One region of the Nocardioides daphniae genome, then DNA from elsewhere that is predicted to be linked to it. Evidence: riboswitches for the same ligand, from Rfam matches in the RefSeq annotation. Region 1 holds a riboswitch; the other holds the start of a gene.

Region 1 (5,816 bases):
GCACCGGGAGCGCGTGCCCGGCGTACGCCTGACGCGGAAGCGGCGGCCCGTAGCCCAGCTTGCTGAGGCTCGCCGCCCACGGCGACAGCGTCACCCACCGGGCGCCCTGCGCCCCCGCCTCGGCGACCTCCGACGCGCGGTGGCACGACCTCCCCCACCAGCCCTCGGGCGGCTCCGGCTGGCTGGCCGCCAGGTGGAGGCCGTCGGCGGCCTCGTCGGCCAGCCGCGACGAGATCACCGTCAGCCCGGGCAGGGCCTTGAGGGCCACGATCACGCCGTGGCGCGTGCTGGGCGGCAGGTCGTGCTCGCGCACGACGACCGTACGCAGCCCTGCCGCGACGCAGTCCGCGACCACGCTGAGGAGGTCGTGGCGCGGGGAGAGCTGACGGCGGTCGGTCAGCAGGACGAGCCGCGAGATCATGCGATCCTCCCGTCGAGCGGGCTGGCCGAGCGGGCGACGGCCTGGGCCGGGATCCTGCCGGCGAGCCGGGCGGAGCGCCCGGCCTCCACCCCGAGGCGCAGCGCCCGGGCCATCGCGACCGGGTCCGCCGCCCGCGTGACGGCGCTGGCCGCCAGCACCGCATGGCACCCCAGCTCCAGCGCCAGGGCGGCGTCGGAGGCGGTGCCGATGCCCGCGTCGAGGACGACCGGCACGTCGACGGCCGCCACCACCGCCTCGATCGCGAACGGGTTGAGCACTCCCAGCCCCGACCCGATCGGTGAGCCCAACGGCATCACCGCGGCGCAGCCGACGTCGCGCAGGCGGGCGGCCACCACGGGGTCGTCGCTCGTGTAGGGCAGCACCACGAACCCCCGGCGGACCAGCTCCTCGGCCGCCCGCAGCAGCTCGACCACGTCGGGCACCAGCGAGACGTCGTCACCGATCACCTCCAGCTTGACCCAGTCGGTGCCGAGCGCCTCGCGGGCGAGCTCCGCCGTCAGCACCGCCTCGTCGGCGTCCAGGCACCCGGCCGTGTTGGGCAGCACCTCGGCACCGGAGCGGGCGATCGCGTCGAGCAGCCCGCCGGGCGCGGTGGACGACGTGCGCCGCACGCTGACCGTGACCAGGGCCGGCCGCGCCGCCTCGAGGACCGGCGCCACCAGGTGGGGCGACGGCAGTCCGCCGGTGCCGAGCAGCAGCCGCGACTCGAAGGTGCGTCCGGCGATCTCCAGGAGCTCCGGTGCGCTCATCCGCCCGCCACCGCCCCGACGACCTCGACCCGGTCGCTCGGCCGGAGCCGGGCGTGCGCCAGCGCGGAGCGTGGCACCACCTCCCCGTTCAGCGCGACGGCGCACCCGGTGGGCACGCACCCGGGCGCCAGCTCCTCGTACTGCTCGACGAGCAGCGCCGCCACGGTCGTCGCGGCGGTCGGGACCGTCGTCCCGTTGAGCGTCACCTGCATCTCTCCTCCTCCTGGTCGGGATCGTGGTCGGGCATGAATCGGCGTGGGTCGAGCGCCCGCACGGTGGCGGCACCCTCGAGCTGGTCGGCGAGCATCCGGGCCAGCAGCGGCGCGAGCAGCACGCCGTGGCGGAAGGCCCCGGCCGCGAGCCAGACGCCGGGTGCGGCCGGGCCGAGCAGCGGCAGGTGGTCGGGGGTGGCGGGCCGGTCGGCGGCCAGCGTCTCGACGACCGCGGCGGTCTCCACGGCCGGCCACAGCGTGCGGCCGGCCCGCAGCAGGCGGAGCAGCCCGCCGGCCGTCACCACCGGGGGCCGGTCGTGCTCCTCGCTGGTGGCGCCGACGACCAGGCGGCCGTCGCGACGCGGCACCAGGTAGACCTCCTCCCCCACCCGGGCACGGACCACGTGGCCGGGCACGCGCGACGGAGCGAGCACCACCAGCTCGCCGCGCACCCCGCGCACCAGGTGGTCGTAGGGCGCCGGCAGCCGCGCCCCGGTGGCCGCCACCACCGCGTCGGGAGGCTCGGTCGGCCGGTTGGCGACCACCCGGCCGCCCAGTCGCCCCAGCAGCGCTGCGACCACCGCGCGTGGGTCGACGCAGCGCTCGTCCAGGCGGGCGACCAGGCTGGTGCGGCCCAGCCCGGGCTCGACGTCCGCCGCCACCTCCTCGGCGCGGTGGCCGAGCCGGTCGAGCAGGTCGAGGTGGCGGCGCAGCGCCGCGGCGTCCGCGGCGTCACGGGCGACCAGCAGCGTGCCGCGGGCGTCGAGGCCGACGCCGAGGCGGGCAGCGTACGCAGGCCAGAGCGCTGTCGCCTCGACCCCCAGCCGGAACGCCACCTCCTCGCCGAACCACGCCTCCCCGCCGGGGCTGAGCATCCCGGCCGCCACATAACTGGCTCCGCTGCCCGGGCGCCGGTCGACGGCCGTCACGTCGTGACCGCGCGCGACGAGCTCGTCGGCGCAGGCCAGGCCGACGATCCCGCCGCCGAGCACGTGCACCCGCATCAGCCGACCGCCTTCACCAGCTCCTTCGCGGCGGAGAGTGGGTCGGGGGCCCGCCAGATCCCTCCGATGACGGCGACCCCGTGCGCCCCGGCGGCGCGGGCAGCGGCTGCCCGCTCGGCGTCGAGGCCGCCGATCCCGACCAGGGGCAGCGGGCCGGTCGCGCGGGTGAGCGCCTCGAGTCCGAGGGGCGCGGGGAGCCCCGGCTTGCTCGCGGTCGCGAAGAGCGGTCCGAAGCCGGCGTACGTCGCCCCGGCTGCCGCGGCCCGCTCGACGGCCCGCAGGCTGCGGCAGGTCGCGCCGACCCACAGGTGCGGCGCCAGGCGGACGGCGTCGGCGACCGGCAGGTCCTCGGCGCCGAGGTGCACCCCGTCGGCGCCGGCGGCGAGCGCCACGTCGAGGCGGTCGTTGACGACGACACGGGCACCGTGGGGGCGGACGGCGCTGATCGTCACCCGGGCCAGGGTGAGCAGCTCGGCGGTGGTGGCGTCGGGGTCGCGCACCTGGAAGCCGTCGACGCCGGCCAGGGCCAGGTCGGGCAGCAGGGCCAGGTCGTCGCGGCAGCTGACGAGGCAGAACAGGCGTGACAACGCAGGTGACGACGCAGGTGACAACACAGTGGGAACTCACTTCCTTCGCCGGCATGACCCGGATCAGGTACGACGGTCGGAGCGGTCCCAGCTCCCTCTCAGCCCGCTACCGCGGACTCCCGTGTGGACACCTCGGACCGTAGCAGAACCCCCTCGACGGGCTTCTGGAATCCTCTCGCCCAGCGGTCGCCGCGCCCCTACGATGAGCGCGTCCTCCGGGCGTACGACCCGGGGCGAGGTCGGAGGGGCCATGCTGCGGATCATCGTCTTCTACGTGCTGCCGATCGTGCTGTGCATCTTCTGCCTGGTGCAGGCGATCACCAGCCGCGACGGCGACATCCGCAACCTGCCGAAGGTGGCGTGGATCCTGCTGATCCTCTTCTTCCCGGTCGTCGGCTCGATCGCCTGGTTGGTGGCCGGGCAGCCGCAGGCCGCGCGCCCGCGCTCGGGTGAGCGGTCGACGCCGCACTTCCCCGAGTACGACCGCCCCGGCCGCGCCGCGGCAGTCGACGAAGGCAACGACGACGCCTTCCTGCGCCAGGTGCGTGAGCGCGCCGAGCAGCAGCGCCGCGACTACGAGGCGAAGCGTCGCGCCGAGCAGGCCGCCGAGGAGGCGGCCCGCGAGGAGCGTCGCCGTCGCAAGGAGGCCAAGGAGGCCGGTCAGGAGCCGGGCGACGAGTCCGGCAGCGAGGCGGAGTCCGCCTGACCTCCGGCGGCCACCCTGGTCAGCGCGAGGCGTGCACCGTCGCCGGGCCGTGGCCGGCGATCCGGTGCGGCTCGTACGCAGCCCCCAGCTCCTCGAGCTCGTCGGCGGTGAACTCGAGCTCGACCGCCGCGACGGCGTCGGTGAGGTGGTGCGCTTGGTGACGCCCACGATCGGCGAGGTCACCTGCGGCTGCGCCATCAGCCACGCCAGCGCCACCTGGGCGCGGGAGACGCCGCGGCGCTCGGCCACCTTCTCCACGATCACCCGGTCGGAGTCCGGGTAGAGGTCGCGGCCCCACGCGTCACCCTCGGAGCGCGTCGTCTCCTCGCCCCACGGGCGGGTCAGGCGGCCCCGTGCCAGCGGGCTCCAGGGCAGCACCCCCACCTCCTGGTCGGCGCAGAGCGGGAGCATCTCGCGCTCCTCCTCGCGGTAGAGCAGGTTGTAGTAGTTCTGCATGGAGACGAACTTCGTCCAGCCGTTGCGCTCGGCGACGTGCTGGGCCTTGGCGAACTGCCAGGCGAACATCGACGAGGCACCGATGTAGCGGGCCTTGCCGGCCTTCACCACGTCGTGCAGCGCCTCCACCGTCTCCTCGATCGGCGTCTCGTCGTCCCACCGGTGGATCTGGTAGAGGTCGACGTGATCGGTGCCGAGCCAGGTCAACGAGGCGTCGATCTCGGTCATGATGGCGCGGCGCGACAGCCCGGCTCCGTTGGCGCCGGGGCGCATCCGGCCGTGCACCTTGGTCGCGATGACGACCTCCTCGCGCGGCGCGATCTCCTTGAGGATCCGCCCGGTGACCTCCTCGCTGGAGCCGGCGGCATACACGTTGGCCGTGTCGAAGGCGTTGACCCCGGCCTCCCAGGCCGCAATGATCAGCGGGCGCGCCTGCTCCTCGTCGAGGATCCACGGGTGCCAGCCGCGCGACCTGTCGCCCCAGCTCATGCAGCCGAGCGTGATCGCCGAGACCTCGAGTCAGGTGGTGCCGAGTCGTGAGTAGCGCATGGGCGCACCCTATCGACGGCCACCTCGACCCGCCGCGCCTCACTCGTCGGCGCGGACGGTCGGGCTCAGGTCGAGGAGCTCGGGACCTCCGGCGCGCGCGAAACGCTCCTGCACGTCGCGGCTGATCCTCATCGAGCAGAACTTCGGCCCGCACATGGAGCAGAAGTGCGCGGTCTTGGCGGGCTCGGCCGGCAGCGTCTCGTCGTGGAACGCCTGGGCGGTGGGCGGGTCGAGCGCCAGCGCGAACTGGTCGTGCCAACGGAAGTCGTACCGTGCCCGCGAGAGGGCGTCGTCCCAGTCGCGGGCCCGCGGGTGCCCCTTGGCCACGTCGGCCGCGTGCGCGGCCAGCTTGTAGGTGATGACCCCGGTCTTCACGTCGTCACGGTTGGGCAGGCCCAGGTGCTCCTTGGGCGTGACGTAGCAGAGCATCGCCGTGCCGTGCATGGCGCTCGCGGCCGCCCCGATCGCCGAGGTGATGTGGTCGTAGCCGGGAGCGACGTCGGTGGCCAGCGGCCCCAACGTGTAGAAGGGCGCGCCGTGGCACCACTCCTGCTGGAGCACCACGTTCTCCTCGACCAGGTGCAGGGGCACGTGGCCGGGGCCCTCCACCATCACCTGGACGTCGTGGCGCCAGGCCCTCTCGGTCAGCTCCGCCAGGGTGCGGAGCTCGGCGAACTGGGCCGCGTCGTTCGCGTCGGCCACCGAGCCGGGTCGCAGCCCGTCGCCCAGCGAGAAGGCCACGTCGTGCCGGGCGAAGATCTCGCAGAGCTCGTCGAAGTGCTCGTACAGGAAGTTCTCCCGGTCGTGGGCGATGCACCAGCCAGCCATGATCGAGCCGCCGCGCGACACGATGCCGGTGACCCGGCGGGCGGTGAGCGGGACGTGGCGCAGCAGGACGCCGGCGTGCACGGTCATGTAGTCGACACCTTGCTCGCACTGCTCGAGGACGGTGTCGCGGAAGACCTCCCAGGTGAGCCGCTCGGCCACGCCGCCCACCTTCTCCAGCGCCTGGTAGAGCGGCACCGTGCCGACCGGGACGGGTGAGTTGCGCAGGATCCACTCCCGCGTGGCATGGATGTCGTCGCCGGTGGAGAGGTCCATCACCGTGTCG
Region 2 (5,816 bases), 1.2 Mb from region 1:
CCGCCCAGGGTCAGCACGACGCCGAAGGAGGTCGCGCAGAAGAGGAAGACGACCGAGGCCGCGCTCACCACCGAGCCGCGCAGCGCCGGCCAGGTGACCGTGGTCAGCACCTGGAAGGGGCTCGCGCCCAGCGCCGCGGCCGCCTCGCCGGGGCGCGGGTCGAGCGACTCCCAGGCCGCGCCGACGGTCCGGATCACCACCGCGGCGTTGAAGAAGGCCAGGCCCAGCACGACCGCGACCGGCCCCTGCTCCCAGCCGAGGAAACCGAGCGGGCCGCCCTCGCCGAGCACGTCACGGAAGGCGACGCCGACCACGATCGTCGGCAGCACGAAGGGCACCAGCAGCACCGCCCGCACCACCCGGCGCGCGGGCAGGTCGAGGCGGGAGAGGACGTAGGCCGACGGCAGCCCCAGCAGCAGCGACAGGACGGTGCCGGCGGTGGCCGAGGCCAGGGTGAAGCCGAGCACGCGGGCGACCCGCGGGCGGCCCAGCACCTCCAGCACGCCGACCGGGTCGAAGGAGCCGTCGACGACGAATCCGCGCCCGACCATGCCGGCGACGGGCAGCAGGAAGAAGAGGGTGAGCACGACCAGGGGCCCGGCCGCCAACGCGGTCAGGCCCACCAGTCGGCGCAGCACCATCAGCCCGGGGGACGCTCGGTCAGCGGGTGACGACGTCGGTCCACTCCTCCAGCCAGCCACTTCTCGCGCTTCGCGGCGATCTCGGCCGGCTCGACCTCCCAGACCTTCTGCGGCTCGGGCGCGAAGGCGGCCCAGTCGTCGGGCAGGTCGGCCTCGCCGCTGACCGGGCGGACGTACATCGAGTCCGGCAGCTCGCGCTGCACCAGCGGGCTCAGCAGGAACTCGACGAGCTCCTGGGCGCCCTCGGGGTTCTTCGCACCCTTCAGCACGCCGGCGTACTCGACCTGGCGGAAGCAGGTGTCGAGCAACGCGGCGGTCGTGGTCTTCCCGTCCTTCACGGTGAAGGCGGGCGAGGAGTCGTACGACAGCACGACAGGTCGCGTGCCCTTCTCGCCGCCGGCGGTGAACTCGCCGTAGTAGGCCTCGGTCCAGCCGTCGACGATCTTCAGGCCGTTGTCGAGCAGGTCGGTCCAGTAGTCGTCCCAGCGCTGGCCGAAGGCGGCGCGGGTGGCCAGCAGGAAGGCCATGCCGGGCGAGGAGGTCGATGCGCTCGAGACGGCGGTGAGGTCCTTGTACGCCGGCTTCGTGAGGTCCTCGAAGGTGGCCGGCGCCCCGAGCTCCCGCTCCGCGAACCAGGCCGTGTCGACGTTGAGGCAGACGCTCGACTGGTCGACCGGCGCCAGCAGGTCGCCACCGTCGGCCAGGGCGTAGCGCTCAGCGCTGACCGGCAGCTCGGCGGTGTAGGGCGCGAAGACGCCGGCGTCGACGACGCGGGAGGCGAAGGTGTTGTCGATCCCGAAGGCGACGTCGCCCGACGGGTTGTCGGCCGAGAGGGCGAGCTTGGTGGCCAGGGCGCCGGCGTCGTTGGAGGCACGCACGACGAGCTCCTGGCCGGACTCCTCCTCGAAGGAGGCGATCAGCTCGTCGGGCAGGGTGAACGACTCGTGGGTGACCAGCACGACCTGGTCGGCGCGGTCGGCGTCCGAGGAGTCACCTCCCACCAGGCTGCAGCCGCTGAGGGCGGTGAGGCCGAGCAGGGCGGCGACCGCCACCGTCCGCGTACGGGCAGGCATGGACATCTTTCTGACTCCCTTCGCCGGTGCTAACCGGAGCAGGTTCGTAGGGTCTGCGGCTGGTCCGCACTCTCAGCACGCTGGTCCACGTGCTCCCCTGTCTGACGCCGACACCCTACGCCTGCCCCCTCCACGCAGCACGAGGAGTCCCGGAGGCTGCACCTGAACCGCCCCGTCGTCACCGGCCCTCGCCTAGGTTCGGAGGCGTGGACTCCCCCGTCGTCTCGCCGAGCCTGCTGCACCAGGTGGTCGCCACCGTGCTGCCCCGGGTGCGCCGGGCCCGCGACCTCGACGACGCCGACCTCGAGCGCGGCCGCATCCTGGCCTGGCAGCAGACGCTCGTCGGGGGCCTGCCGACGCGGCTGGTGCCGGGCTTCTCCCGGCGCTTCGACGTCGAGGTCGACCACAGCGCAGGCTTTCCGACGTACGTCCTCACGCCGCGTGGCGCCGACGTCACCCGCACCGTCCTCTACGGCCACGGCGGCGGCTACGTGAAGCCGATCGACGCCTTCCACGTGCGCTACGTCTCGATCCTGGCCCGACGGCTCGGGGCGCGGATCGTGCTGCCGGACTATCCGCTCGCGCCCACCCACACCTGGCGCGACTCCCACGAGGACCTGGTCGACCTGGCCGTCGCGTGGGCCGAGCACGCCGACTGCGCCGGCGAGCGGCCGCTGACCCTGATGGGCGACTCGGCCGGCGGCGGGCTGGTGCTGGCGCTCGCGCAGACCATGCGTGACCGCCTACGTCGTCACGGCTCCGGCGCGGTGGCGGGCTCGCTGGTGCTGCACGCGCCGTGGGCCGACCTGACGAGCACCGCGCCGGGCACCGAGGAGTTCTCCGCGCGCGACCCGTGGCTCTTCCTCTCGAAGATTCGGCTCTACGCCGAGTGGTGGGCAGGCTCGCCCGACGACCTCGACCGGCCGGAGGTCTCCCCCGCGCTGGGCGACCTCAGCGACCTGCCGCCGGCGCTGATGCTGCACGGCACCCGCGACACCCTCGCCGCGGCCTGCCGGATGCTGGTGCGCCGGGCGGAGGAGGCCGGGGGAGCTCACCTCCGTCGAGGAGCACGACCTGCTGCACGTCTACAGCCTCTTCCCGCTGATCCCCGAGGGGCGGCGCGCGATGCGCCAGGTGCTGGACTTCCTCGCCTGAGCGGGCGCGCGGGCACCGGCGGACGCCCTATGTTGGCCGGGTGACGTCGACCCCGATCCGTGCCGCCGACCAGACCTGGCTGCACATGGACCGCCTCGACAACCTGCTGCACGTGCGCTGCCTCATGTGGTTGGAGGCGGAGCCCGACCTCGACACGCTGCGGGCGCTGCTGCAGGAGCGGCTGGTCGATCGCCACCCGGTCCTGCGGCGACGGGCCTCCGAGCGCGACGGCGAGTGGTTCTGGGAGGACGCCGACGACTTCGACGTCGCCGACCACGTGCGGCTCGTGCGGCTCGACGGCGACGACGCGGCACTGCGTACGTGGATCGGGGAGCGCTTCGCCGAGCCCTTCACCCCCGGGCGCCCGTTGTGGAGCGCCGACCTGGTCACCGGCATCGAGGGCCGCGGGGCCGCCCTCTTCTGCCGCGTCCACCACGCCGTGACCGACGGCGTCCGGCTGGTGCAGCTGATGTTCAGCCTGTGCGAGACGGAGGCGGGCGGCACGGTGCCGCTGCCCGTGGGCCGGCCCCCGCGCACCGCGGGGCTGCTGGGCAGCGCCGCCGCCGTCGTACGCCGCGCCACCGCCGACCTGGCCGACCTCGCCCTGGGCTCCACCCGGGCGCCGCTGCGGCTCGCCACCTCGTTGAGCCCGCGCCTGCTTCCCCAAGGTCTGGGCCTGGTGCGCCACCCCCACCGCCTCATCGACCTGGTGCAGGGCCTCTCGTCGACCGACAACCAGACCGTCAACACGGTGGCCGAGCTGGGGCGCGTGCTCACCGCGAGCCGCACCCCGCGCACGGCGTGGACCGGCCGACCGGGCGTGGAGAAGTCGGTGGCCTGGGTGACCGACCTCGACCTCGCCCACGTCAGGGCGCTGGGCCGGGAGCACGGCGGCACGGTCAACGACGTCCTGGTCGCGCTCGTGGCGCAGGCGCTGACCCGCTACCTGGCCGAGAAGGACGCCCTGGTCGACGAGGTGGCGTGGATGGTGCCGGTCACGCTGCGACCCTTCGACGAGAGCCTGCCCGAGGAGCTGGGCAACCACTTCTCGCTGGTCTTCCTGCCGATGCCGTTGGGGTCACGCACCCCGCGGCAGGCAGTCGCAGCGGTGCGGCAGCGGATGGAGCGCATCAAGAACAGCCTCGAGCCCGTGGTCACCTTCGGGGTGCAGTGGGCGGTGGCCGAGTCGCCCCGCCTCGTGGCCCACCGGGTCACCAACCTGCTCGCCGACAAGGCGGTCGGCGTGCTGACCAACGTGCCCGGGCCGCGCCGACCCGTGCGGCTGGCCGGGATGAGGGTCACCCACGTGCTGGGGTGGGTGCCCAGCTCGGGCCACCAGCCCCTGGGCGTCTGCCTCTTCAGCTATGCCGGGGCGGTCACGGTCGGGATCGCCGCCGACACCGGGCTGGTGCCCGACCCGGACCGGATCGCGGAGCTGATCGAGGAGGAGTACCGCTCCTGGTGAGGCGAGCGATCGCCGACGCGGTCGTCCTTGTGAAGCCCTGACGGCAGGCGCACACTGGAGGGAGGTGATCCTTCGTCCCCCGGAGGTGAGCTCGATGGACACCCTCCTGATCGACGCCCGCGCCACCCACCAGCTCCTCGAGGAGCGGCTCGCCCGAGCGCGCGTCGCCCGGCCGAGCACCGACCCGGACCGCCCGCGCGACCAGTACCCACCGGTCGACACCTTCCTGGCCACCGCAAGCCGACACCTGGCTGCGACCGTCATGGTCCTGGTGCCGGCCGCGCGCAAACGGCTCCCCGACGGCGCCGAGCGCGCCAAGGAGTACCTGGCCCGGACACGGCAGCTGGCGATGGCGCTGGCGCAGGTGAAGGCGAAGCTCTACGGCTCCGCGTATGCCGTGCACAAGCCGTGGGCGACGGTGTGGGACGCGGTCGAGGAGGAGTTCACCGCGCTCGTCCCGCTGGAGGAGGCGCTCGCCCACGACCTCGACGTGCACCGCGGCGAGGGCGACTCCGACCTGCTGCTGGAACTCCACCAGGCCGAGCTCCACGCCCCCACTCGCCCGCACCCCTACATCCCGCAGCAGGGCGTCCCGGGCAAGGTCGCCCGCGCAGTCGCCCGCCGGGTCGACGCCTTCTGGGACGCCGCCGAAGGGCGGATGGTGCCCGAGCCGGTGCACCACCACGACCGTCGCGGCCAGGGGCTGCTGGTGCAGTACCTGCTCGCCGACCCGCACCTGGAGAACTGGCCCGTCGCGCCGGAGGAGCTGGCCCGGATGGACGTCGACGAGTTGGAGCGGACCGTGCAGGAGATGGGTGACCAGCGGGGCGTGACGCACCCGGGCACCGAGTCGTGGGGCGCCGACGAGCAGCCACGCTGAGGGCGGCTGCGTCGGAGGGCGCGGCCGCGAGGAGAGCGGTCAGGCGGAGGCGGTGAGCCCCGCCATCCGGTGACCCTGCTCGGCGCCGCACCAGCAGGTGAAGGTCAGCTCCACGGCGCCGTCGTCGGTGCTGCGCACGCCGTGGGCCTGGCTCGGGAAGATCAGCTGGGTGCGGTCGCAGGTGGTGCAGCGATGGGTGAACAGCACAGGAGTCTCCTCTCGCCGGATCGGCGACGTGGGTCAGGTTGGTTCAATTCTCATCTTCGGCGAGGCACAGGGGTAGCCTTGGTTTTCTTCGGCTGCCACAGGTGGTTCCTATGCTTTCGCTGCACCAGTTGACCTGCTTCCTCGCGACCTACGAGCACGGCTCCTTCACCGCCGCTGCCGAGGACCTGGGGTATGCCCAGCCCTCGGTCTCGGAGCAGGTGCGCGCCCTGGAGAAGACGGTCGGCGGCGCGCTCTTCACCCGTGTGGGACGCGGCGTGGTGCCGACGCAGACCGGCCACCTGCTGCGCCCGCACGCCGAGAAGGTGCTCGGCGCCGCCGACGAGGCGCTGCGCGCCGTCCGCAGCAGCCACGTCCTGGAGACCGGCACGATCCGG

Evidence for each region. A riboswitch is a leader RNA that binds a small molecule or an ion and turns the genes downstream of it on or off. The one in region 1 is predicted to bind thiamine pyrophosphate.
Region 2: linked by a shared signal. The riboswitch ahead of E2C04_RS15910 (thiamine ABC transporter substrate-binding protein) and the one ahead of E2C04_RS04235 (thiamine phosphate synthase) in region 1 are both predicted to bind thiamine pyrophosphate.

Annotation. Positions count from the first base shown of each region.
Region 1 is NZ_CP038462.1:874,941-880,756, reverse strand. Features, by position in the region: gene thiD (bifunctional hydroxymethylpyrimidine kinase/phosphomethylpyrimidine kinase) at 1-421, opposite strand, end outside; gene E2C04_RS04250 (thiazole synthase) at 418-1,191, opposite strand; gene thiS (sulfur carrier protein ThiS) at 1,188-1,403, opposite strand; gene E2C04_RS04240 (FAD-dependent oxidoreductase) at 1,394-2,407, opposite strand; gene E2C04_RS04235 (thiamine phosphate synthase) at 2,407-2,994, opposite strand; TPP riboswitch at 3,018-3,127, opposite strand; gene E2C04_RS04230 (PLD nuclease N-terminal domain-containing protein) at 3,197-3,700, shown strand; gene E2C04_RS20705 (hypothetical protein) at 3,720-3,905, opposite strand; partial or broken gene E2C04_RS04225 (aldo/keto reductase) at 3,911-4,645, opposite strand; gene thiC (phosphomethylpyrimidine synthase ThiC) at 4,745-5,816, opposite strand, start outside.
Region 2 is NZ_CP038462.1:3,232,155-3,237,970, forward strand. Features, by position in the region: gene E2C04_RS15905 (ABC transporter permease) at 1-641, opposite strand, end outside; gene E2C04_RS15910 (thiamine ABC transporter substrate-binding protein) at 641-1,720, opposite strand; TPP riboswitch at 1,713-1,823, opposite strand; gene E2C04_RS15915 (alpha/beta hydrolase fold domain-containing protein) at 1,921-2,913, shown strand; gene E2C04_RS15920 (WS/DGAT domain-containing protein) at 2,910-4,334, shown strand; gene E2C04_RS15925 (hypothetical protein) at 4,429-5,214, shown strand; gene E2C04_RS17875 (hypothetical protein) at 5,254-5,421, opposite strand; gene E2C04_RS15930 (LysR family transcriptional regulator) at 5,532-5,816, shown strand, end outside.